DNA from 2 places in the Janthinobacterium lividum genome. Region 2 is predicted to be linked to the other one. Evidence: predicted binding sites of a transcription regulator. Region 2 holds the regulator's gene; the other holds the start of a gene.
The links. The regulator FNR, encoded in region 2, switches genes on or off when oxygen is low (the NO sensors DNR and NnrR bind a similar motif). The targets are predictions, from matches to a motif close to TTGATNNNNATCAA.

Region 1: the regulator FNR is predicted to act here: its motif matches at 1,944-1,957, upstream of U0004_RS12230 (bacteriohemerythrin).

The regions. Positions count from the first base shown of each region.
Region 1 covers NZ_CP139976.1:2,675,325-2,679,094, forward strand. Annotated here, with positions in the region: gene U0004_RS12220 (TonB-dependent siderophore receptor) at 1-263, opposite strand, end outside; gene U0004_RS12225 (hypothetical protein) at 600-1,466, shown strand; gene U0004_RS12230 (bacteriohemerythrin) at 1,470-1,868, opposite strand; gene U0004_RS12235 (hypothetical protein) at 2,167-2,322, opposite strand; gene U0004_RS12240 (hypothetical protein) at 2,485-2,670, opposite strand; gene U0004_RS12245 (PepSY domain-containing protein) at 2,808-3,770, opposite strand, start outside.
Region 2 covers NZ_CP139976.1:285,513-289,282, forward strand. Annotated here, with positions in the region: gene ccoG (cytochrome c oxidase accessory protein CcoG) at 1-852, shown strand, start outside; gene U0004_RS01190 (FixH family protein) at 999-1,523, shown strand; gene fnr (fumarate/nitrate reduction transcriptional regulator Fnr) at 1,527-2,285, opposite strand; gene U0004_RS01200 (response regulator) at 2,535-3,770, shown strand, end outside.

The sequences.
Region 1 (3,770 bases), 2.4 Mb from region 2:
TGCGGCGTTTCGCGCAAGGACAGGTCCATGCGCGTGGCGCTGCGCGCTTCGCCCGCCGTGTACGACTGCGTGCCTTCCGTGGTAGCCGTCGACTGGCCCAGCACGGTGACGGCTGGCATGGTGACGTCGGCCGCAGCGGCGTCGGCAGCCTGTGCCGGCAGGACCACGCCGGCGGCAAGGCTCAGCAGGGCGATGTGCAGCAGGCGGGGGAGGGGGCGCAAGGCGGGCTGGTGCGAAGAAGAAAATACGGTAGTCGATTGCATCATTTTCCTGGAATATTGTAGTCGTGTGTTTTCCTATCTCGTCTGGCGAGGTGCGCAGTAGCTGGGGGATGGCGTGATGCTGGCCCGTGGTCTGGCTTGGATAGCAGTTCCACCGCAAGGCCCGGCGCGGTCGGGCAGTGGAAAAGAAGGGCGCGCGATTCCCGTCACTTTCGTGAATAAGAATCATTATCAATATAGGCGATATTTGCCAAATAATCAAGCGTGCGCACCAAAAGAGTGCAGACAGGAGTGTAGGCAGACCCGGGGCGGCGCATCGGCGGGCCTTCTGCGATAATGCAGGCGCTGATAAAATATTTTCCTCATTGAAAGAAATGCATGCGTACATGGATCGCTTGTGCCGGATGGTTGTGTGTCGTGTCGCTGGGCCAGGCCCAGGAACACGCGCCGCCGGCTGTTCCCGCGCCGCTGCAGAGCGCCAGCGTGCCCGCCGCCGTATCGCCACCCCTTGCGCCTGCCACGCCTGTCATACCCGCCGCGGCACCGGTATCGGCACCGGCGCCAGCGGCGAGCGCAGACGAAGCCTTGCCACCGCAAATGGTGACGATCACGGCCAGCAGCGACGCCAAGGCGCCGCGCATCCGTTTCACGGCTTACCGCGAAAGTTATCTGACGGCCAGGAAAGTGTGGCAAGTGTCGAGCGGCAGCGTGGTCATGGCCCTGCGCCTGATTCCTGCCAAGCTGAGCGCCACCATCGACGACGTGCGTGTGGCCTTGCAAGGCAATGGCGCGCCTGTGCCGATCAAGGTCTCCAGCGGCGGGGTGTTTGTCGTGCCGCTCAACGATGACATCGCCGCGCAGGACGGCACTTTCCTGGTGAACAAGGGCAGGGGGGAGCTGACGGCGAATATCGTCCTCCAGCCGTCTGTGGCGCGCGATGCCTGGAACGTCACGCGCGTGGGGCAAGTCTTGCAGGACGCCAGGCGCGCCGTGCGGGCCATCACGCCATGGTACAAGCGGCCGTTCGCCAGCGATGTGCAATCGCTGGCGTTTTGCGCGGCCGAGCGGGGCAGCGCCTTGCAGTTGATGGATGGCGAGCAACTGATCGCCACCTTGCCCATGAACGAGTCGGCTGTGAACGACATCAACCAACCCGTGTATTGCAAGATTTTCGACGGCGAAGACAAATACCCGGGACACTACCGCGTCGTCATGCCCGAGCAAGCGACGGTGCTGCTGCTGTAGAGGTCAGTTTGGCTGGCGCTGCACCATTTCCAGCGCCGCCGCCAGGGCCAGGTCCATCGTAGCCTGGTGGAAGATCAGCCATTGCGGCAACAGCGACAGCGCATGGCGGCCCTGTTCCAGGTCGCCTTCATCGACGGCGGCCCAGGCATGGTGCAAGCCGCTGAGCACGCGCGCATGCTGTTCGCGGTGGTTGGCCAGCGAAGGAAAGGCGATCTGCTCCATCAAATCCTCTTCCTCGCGGAAGTCGCGTTCGACGGCCGCGATCAGTTCGCGAAACGCCACGCTGAAATGCTGGTCGCCCAACTGCTGCAGCCGCGCCAGCTCCTGAAACAGCGCCTCATGCGCCTCGTCGATGACGGGAACCCCCAGCGCCATCTCATCCTTCCAATGCGATTTACCCATGCCGATGCTCCAGGTTAAGTCCGTCACGGTGCGAAGCGGACTGTTCCAGTTTGGGCGCAGCAAAGGTGGAAATCCATGATCTGGATCAAAAGTACGGCGAAGAGGGGGAGCAAATCAAGGCAAAAATAAATGGGAGGAGAGAACAAATCCCCACCCGCAAAACAAAGCGGTTTTAACGATGCAATCCACTACCGAGCGCCGCTGAAAAACGCCGCTGGCAAGGCGCCGCGCCGAAGGCAGTACGAATGTACGACGAGGCACGGCAACGCAGTCAGCGACGTTTTCTCAGCCGCGCGTCTTATTGTTTAGGCCAGTGGGCCCACATGCCTTGCGCATCGACATTCGGCACCTGCAATTGCTGCCCGGCGGACGTTTGCATCGTATCCCTCAGCACGAGGGGCACGAGCATCAAGGCCGACAGGGCAAGGCAGGCCAGCACTTTGAGCGTCAACATGGTCGTCTCCTGATGAGCCGGTGGCGGCGCGGGGTTGCGGCGCCTGCCGGTCACTTCAATCGCGTACGCATATCTTTATTCCATGCTTGCAGTTTAGCCCACCTGGTCGTAACTTCAACTTATTGCTGTGATGCACTGCACCAGTTCGTCTGCTGCCAGGGGCTATTTCGCCTTGCGCCCGCGCCGTGGCTTGCCTGCCGGGGGCAGGAAGGAATCGAACCACACTTGCGTCAATTGCCGCGTATTTTTCGCCGCTTCGCGCTTGACGGCGGCCGTGGCATGGCCGCGCGCCGTGTTGGCGATGCGGTTGGCGGCGCTCAGGTACATGCTCATCCAGGGGTTTTTCATGGTTAGCCTCGCAGACTGTGGGTGGGGCGGCGCGGATATGTCTCCATGCCGCCATGCCGCTACTGTAGTCCGATGGCAGGCGCTGACTGTGCGCCTGCCCACATAGCCGGGCGGCGCCGGGGGCGGGCTGATGTAGATCAATACACGTCGCGACGGTAGCGTCCGGCCGCCAGCAGGGCATCGAGTCCCTCCTGGCCCAGTACTTCTTGCAGTACAGCATCGATTCCTGTCGCCATGCCTTGCAGGCTGCCGCACACGTAGACGATGGCCCCTTGCGCCAGCCAGTCGCGCAGTTCGCCGGCGCTGGCGCGCAGACGGTCCTGCACGTATTGCCGTGTTTCACCATCGCGCGAAAAGACACGGTCCAGGCGCGCCAGGTGGCCAGCGTCCAGCCAGCCTTGCAACTCTGCGCCGCAGATACTGTCAAAAGCTTGCTGGCGCTCGCCGAACAGCAGCCAGTTGCGGGCCAGTCCCGCCCGCTGGCGCGCGCGCAAATGCGCACGCAAGCCGGCCAGGCCGGAACCGTTGCCGATGTAAATGCAGGGCACGTCGACCAGGGCGGGCGCGAAGGCGGGATTGGCTTGCAGGCGCAGGCGGATGGGGGTGTCCAGCGGGGCGAAGCGCGTGAGCCAGCCGGAACAGACGCCATAGCCCTGGTTGTCATCGCCCGCATGGCGCTCTTGACGCACGAGCAATTGCAGTTCGCCATCGGATGGCAGCGAAGCGAGCGAATAGCTGCGCGGCGCGTGATGGGCACTGCCTGCCTCGCCATCGCTGCCGTCCGCATTGCATGGGATGATTTCCGCCAGCGCGCCCGCTTCCCAGATGGCATCGGCGGGGCCCGTCAAGGTGATTTCATGCAGTTCGCTGCCCAGGCTGCCCGGGTTGAGCAGCACGCGGCGCGCCAGGCGCCACTCGGCATATGATGCTTCTTCCTGCATGCCGATGGCATCGATGGCGCTGCCGCTGCAGCGGGCCAGCGCTGTGGACCAGCTGGCCAGGGCGGCGGGGTCGTGCTTGTCCACTTCGATCAGCGGGAACAGGGGCGTGGCGCCCAGCGCCTGCAATTGTTGCGCCAGCGCATGGCCGAAGCCGCAGAA
Region 2 (3,770 bases):
CTCAATTTCGGTCCCTGGGAATGGTTCTGGGTCTTGTTCTACAGCCTGGCAACCTACGGCAACGCGGGCTGGCTGCGCGAGCAGGTGTGCAAATACATGTGCCCCTACGCGCGCTTCCAGAGCGCCATGTTCGACCAGGACACCCTGATCATCACCTACGATGCCAAGCGCGGCGAACCGCGTGGCGCCATGAGCAAGAAGGCCGGCAACAACGACAAGCTGGGCGATTGCATCGACTGTACCCTGTGCGTGCAGGTGTGTCCGACCGGCATCGATATCCGCAACGGCCTGCAGTATGAATGCATCGGCTGCGCCGCCTGCGTCGATGCCTGCAACAGCGTGATGGACAAGGTCGAGCGGCCGCGTGGCCTGATACGCTACAGCACCGACCATGCGATGGAAAACAACTTCAATTCGAAGCAGATACGCCAGCGCGCCATGCGCCCGCGCGTCTTGATCTACACTTCCATCCTGGCCCTGATCATCATCGCCGTGTGTACCTCGCTGGCCCTGCGCACGCCCCTGAAAATGGACGTGATCCGCGACCGCGGTTCGATGGGACGCGAAGTGGAAGACGGCATGATCGAAAACGTCTACCGCCTGCAGATCATGAATACGTCCGAGCAAAGCCAGCATTTTAAAATCAGCGCTTCCGGCTTGCCGGGCCTGACCTTGCTGACGCGCGAAGAAGTGACCTTGCAGCCGACGGAAACGCTGGGCTGGCCGATCCGCCTGCGCGTGCCGCACGGCGTCGGCGAGAAGGGCTCGAACAAGATTGCGATCGAATTGCAATCGCTGGACGATCCATCGCTGCATGTGCGTGAAAGCGCGGTATTCATCGTGCCACGGTGATGTTGATTTGGGGTCGGACCCTCTGGGTCCGACCCCGGTATTTCGCCGTAGGGGTATCATCAATCATGCGTTAGGGTCACTTGATTTTCAACCCGGAAGCAAAAGCTGGGGTCAGACCCACAGGGTCCGACCCCAAGGAGAACAAAATGTCCGACAGTCTGAAACTGCAACCCCCCGTTGCACCGTGGTACAAGCATCGCTGGCCATGGCTGCTGATGATCGGCCCCGGCCTGTCCGTGGTCGTCGGCAGCTTCATGGGCTATATCGCGTTTACGCAGCCCGATGCGCTGGTGGTGGGCGATTATTACAAGCAGGGCAAGGCGATCAACCAGGATTTGAAGCGCGACACGATCGCCAGCGACCTGGCCATGGATACGCGCCTGTCATATGACGTGGCTGCAGCGCGCCTCAGTGGTTCCGTGCACAGCTTCGGCAAGGCCTATCAGGCGCCGCTGCAGCTGCACCTGGCGCATGCGACCCTGCCGGAAAAGGATATCAAGCTGCTGGTGCAGCCCGATGCGGCCGGCAATTTTTCCGTAGCACTGCCGATGCTCGAGCGCAGCCGCTGGCAAGTGCTGGTGGAAAACGACAAACGCGAGTGGCGCCTGTCCGGCATCTGGACCTGGCCCCTGCAACGCAGCATCGCGCTGCATGCCGACGAGGAACTGTAAGTCTTACTTGCAGATGTCCGTGCCGGCCGTAATCGCTTTCAACTTGGCCGGCTGCAGGATCTCGATCTCGCGGTTCGAGACGCGCAGCCAGCCTTCCTTCTTGAATTTCGACAATAAGCGGCTGACGCTTTCGATGGTCAGGCCCAGATAGTTGCCGATTTCCTCGCGCGACATGCGCAGCTGGAAATTGCTGCCCGAATAGCCGCGTGCTTCATAGCGCGACGCCAGGTTGACGATGAAGGCGGCAAAACGCTGGGTCGCCTGCATATTGCCCAGCAATAGCATGACGCTTTGCTCGCGCGTGATTTCCTGGCTCATCATGCGGTGGAAATGACGCAGCAGGGTCGGCATATTGCCCAGCAATTGTTCCAGGCTGGAAAACGGAATTTCACACACTTCGCTGTCTTCCAGCGCCACCGCATTACAGTGGTGGCGGTCGGCGCTGATGGCGTCCATGCCCAGCAGTTCACCGGCCATCTGGAAACCCGTCACCTGCTCTTCGCCACCCGGATTGATCTGGTACGTCTTGAAATGCCCCAGGCGGATCGCATACAGGTTCTGGAACGAGTCGCCGATGCGGAACAGCGAAGCGCCGCGCACGATCTTGCGGCGGCGGCCGATGATCTGGTCCAGCCTATCCATGTCGCCCACATCGAGGCCCATCGGCAGGCACAATTGATGCATGCTGCAGGTCGAGCATCGCGCACGCAACGCCTCCACGTTCACGGTGGGCAAGGTGGGAGTGAGTAGCGCTTCAGTCATGTCGGTACCTTTTAGAAAATGCAACAACAAGTTTACTGCATACAGCTGCATACAGGGTTGCCGTATGCCAATTTCACCGTAAATTCGGCGAATAAACGACGTCCAGCCTTTAATTATATGGCAACATCGTCAAAAGCCCATACGGGGCGGGCAATTTGCGCGGCGGCGCTTGCCAAGCTGGGGTATTGATAGGAAAATTCCTGACAGCATTATCTGCCGCCTGTGCCGCCCGGCACTGAAAAGGAAATCATGAAGCCTCTCGGCATTAAAGCAAAAGTCGCGCTGGCCACCAGCCTGACCTCGATCGCCATGATCGCGCTGGTCACCATGATCCAGGTGCAGCACATGCGCGACGACTTCACCCGAGTACTGCTGAGCCAGCAGTCATCGCTGATCAGCCGCACCGCTGCCGAGCTCGACGACAAGCTGGGCATGCTGCTGCAGATTGTCACCCTGACGGCCAGGCAGCAGCCGCCGGAACTGATCGCCCAGCCCGCCAAACTGCGCGAATACTATGCGCGCCGCTCGATGCTGGTGCTGTTCGACGACGTGCTGGTGCTCGACGCGCATGGCGCCATCGTGGCCGACATGCCGGAAGTGACGGGGCGCGCCGGCATCAACGTCGCCGAGCGCGAGTATTTCCAGACCGTCCTGCGCACGCGCCAGCCCATGATTACCGAGCCGATGCTGGGCAAGTCGAGCGGCATGCCCATCGTGCAGATGGTGGCGCCCGTGCTGGCCGCCGATGGCCAGGTGGCCGGCGTGGTGATCGGCGTGCTGCGCCTGTACAAGGACAATCTGCTGGGCCGCCTGCGCTCGGAAAAGATCGGCAAGAGCGGCTATTACTTCATCCTCACGCGCGGCGCCGTGCCGCGCTACGTGCTGCACCCCGATACCAGCCGTTTGCTGCAGCCGCGCAAGCCGAACGCCAACCTGACGACCACCCAGCTGCTGAAGGAGGATGGCGAAGGCAGCATGGTCAGCACCAACAGCCGCGGCATCACGGCCGTCAACAGCTTCAAGCGCCTGAAATCCGTGAACTGGCTGCTGGCCGCCTCGCTGCCCGTCGAGGATGCCTTCGAACCGTTCGATGGCGTGCTGTACCGGCTGGTGCTGTGGAGCATCCTCGCTTCGCTGCTGGCCGCTGCCGTTCTGGGCTGGGTTACCGTGCGCCTGCTGTCGCCGCTGGTGCGCCTGCGCGATACCCTGCTGGCCCTGCGCACCAGCGGCAGCCGTTTCACCCCCGTGCCGGTACAGCAGCGCGACGAGATCGGCGAACTGACGGAAGCGTTCAATGGCCTGATGAGCGAACGCGACCGCCTGCAGCAGGAACTTGAAGCGCGCGCGGCGGAGCTGGAGCAGGAACGCGACCGGGCCGAGGCGGCCAACCGCGCAAAGAGCGATTTCGTGGCCAACATGAGCCATGAAATCCGCACGCCCCTCAATGCCGTGCTGGGCATGGTGTATTTGCTGGGAAATACCAGG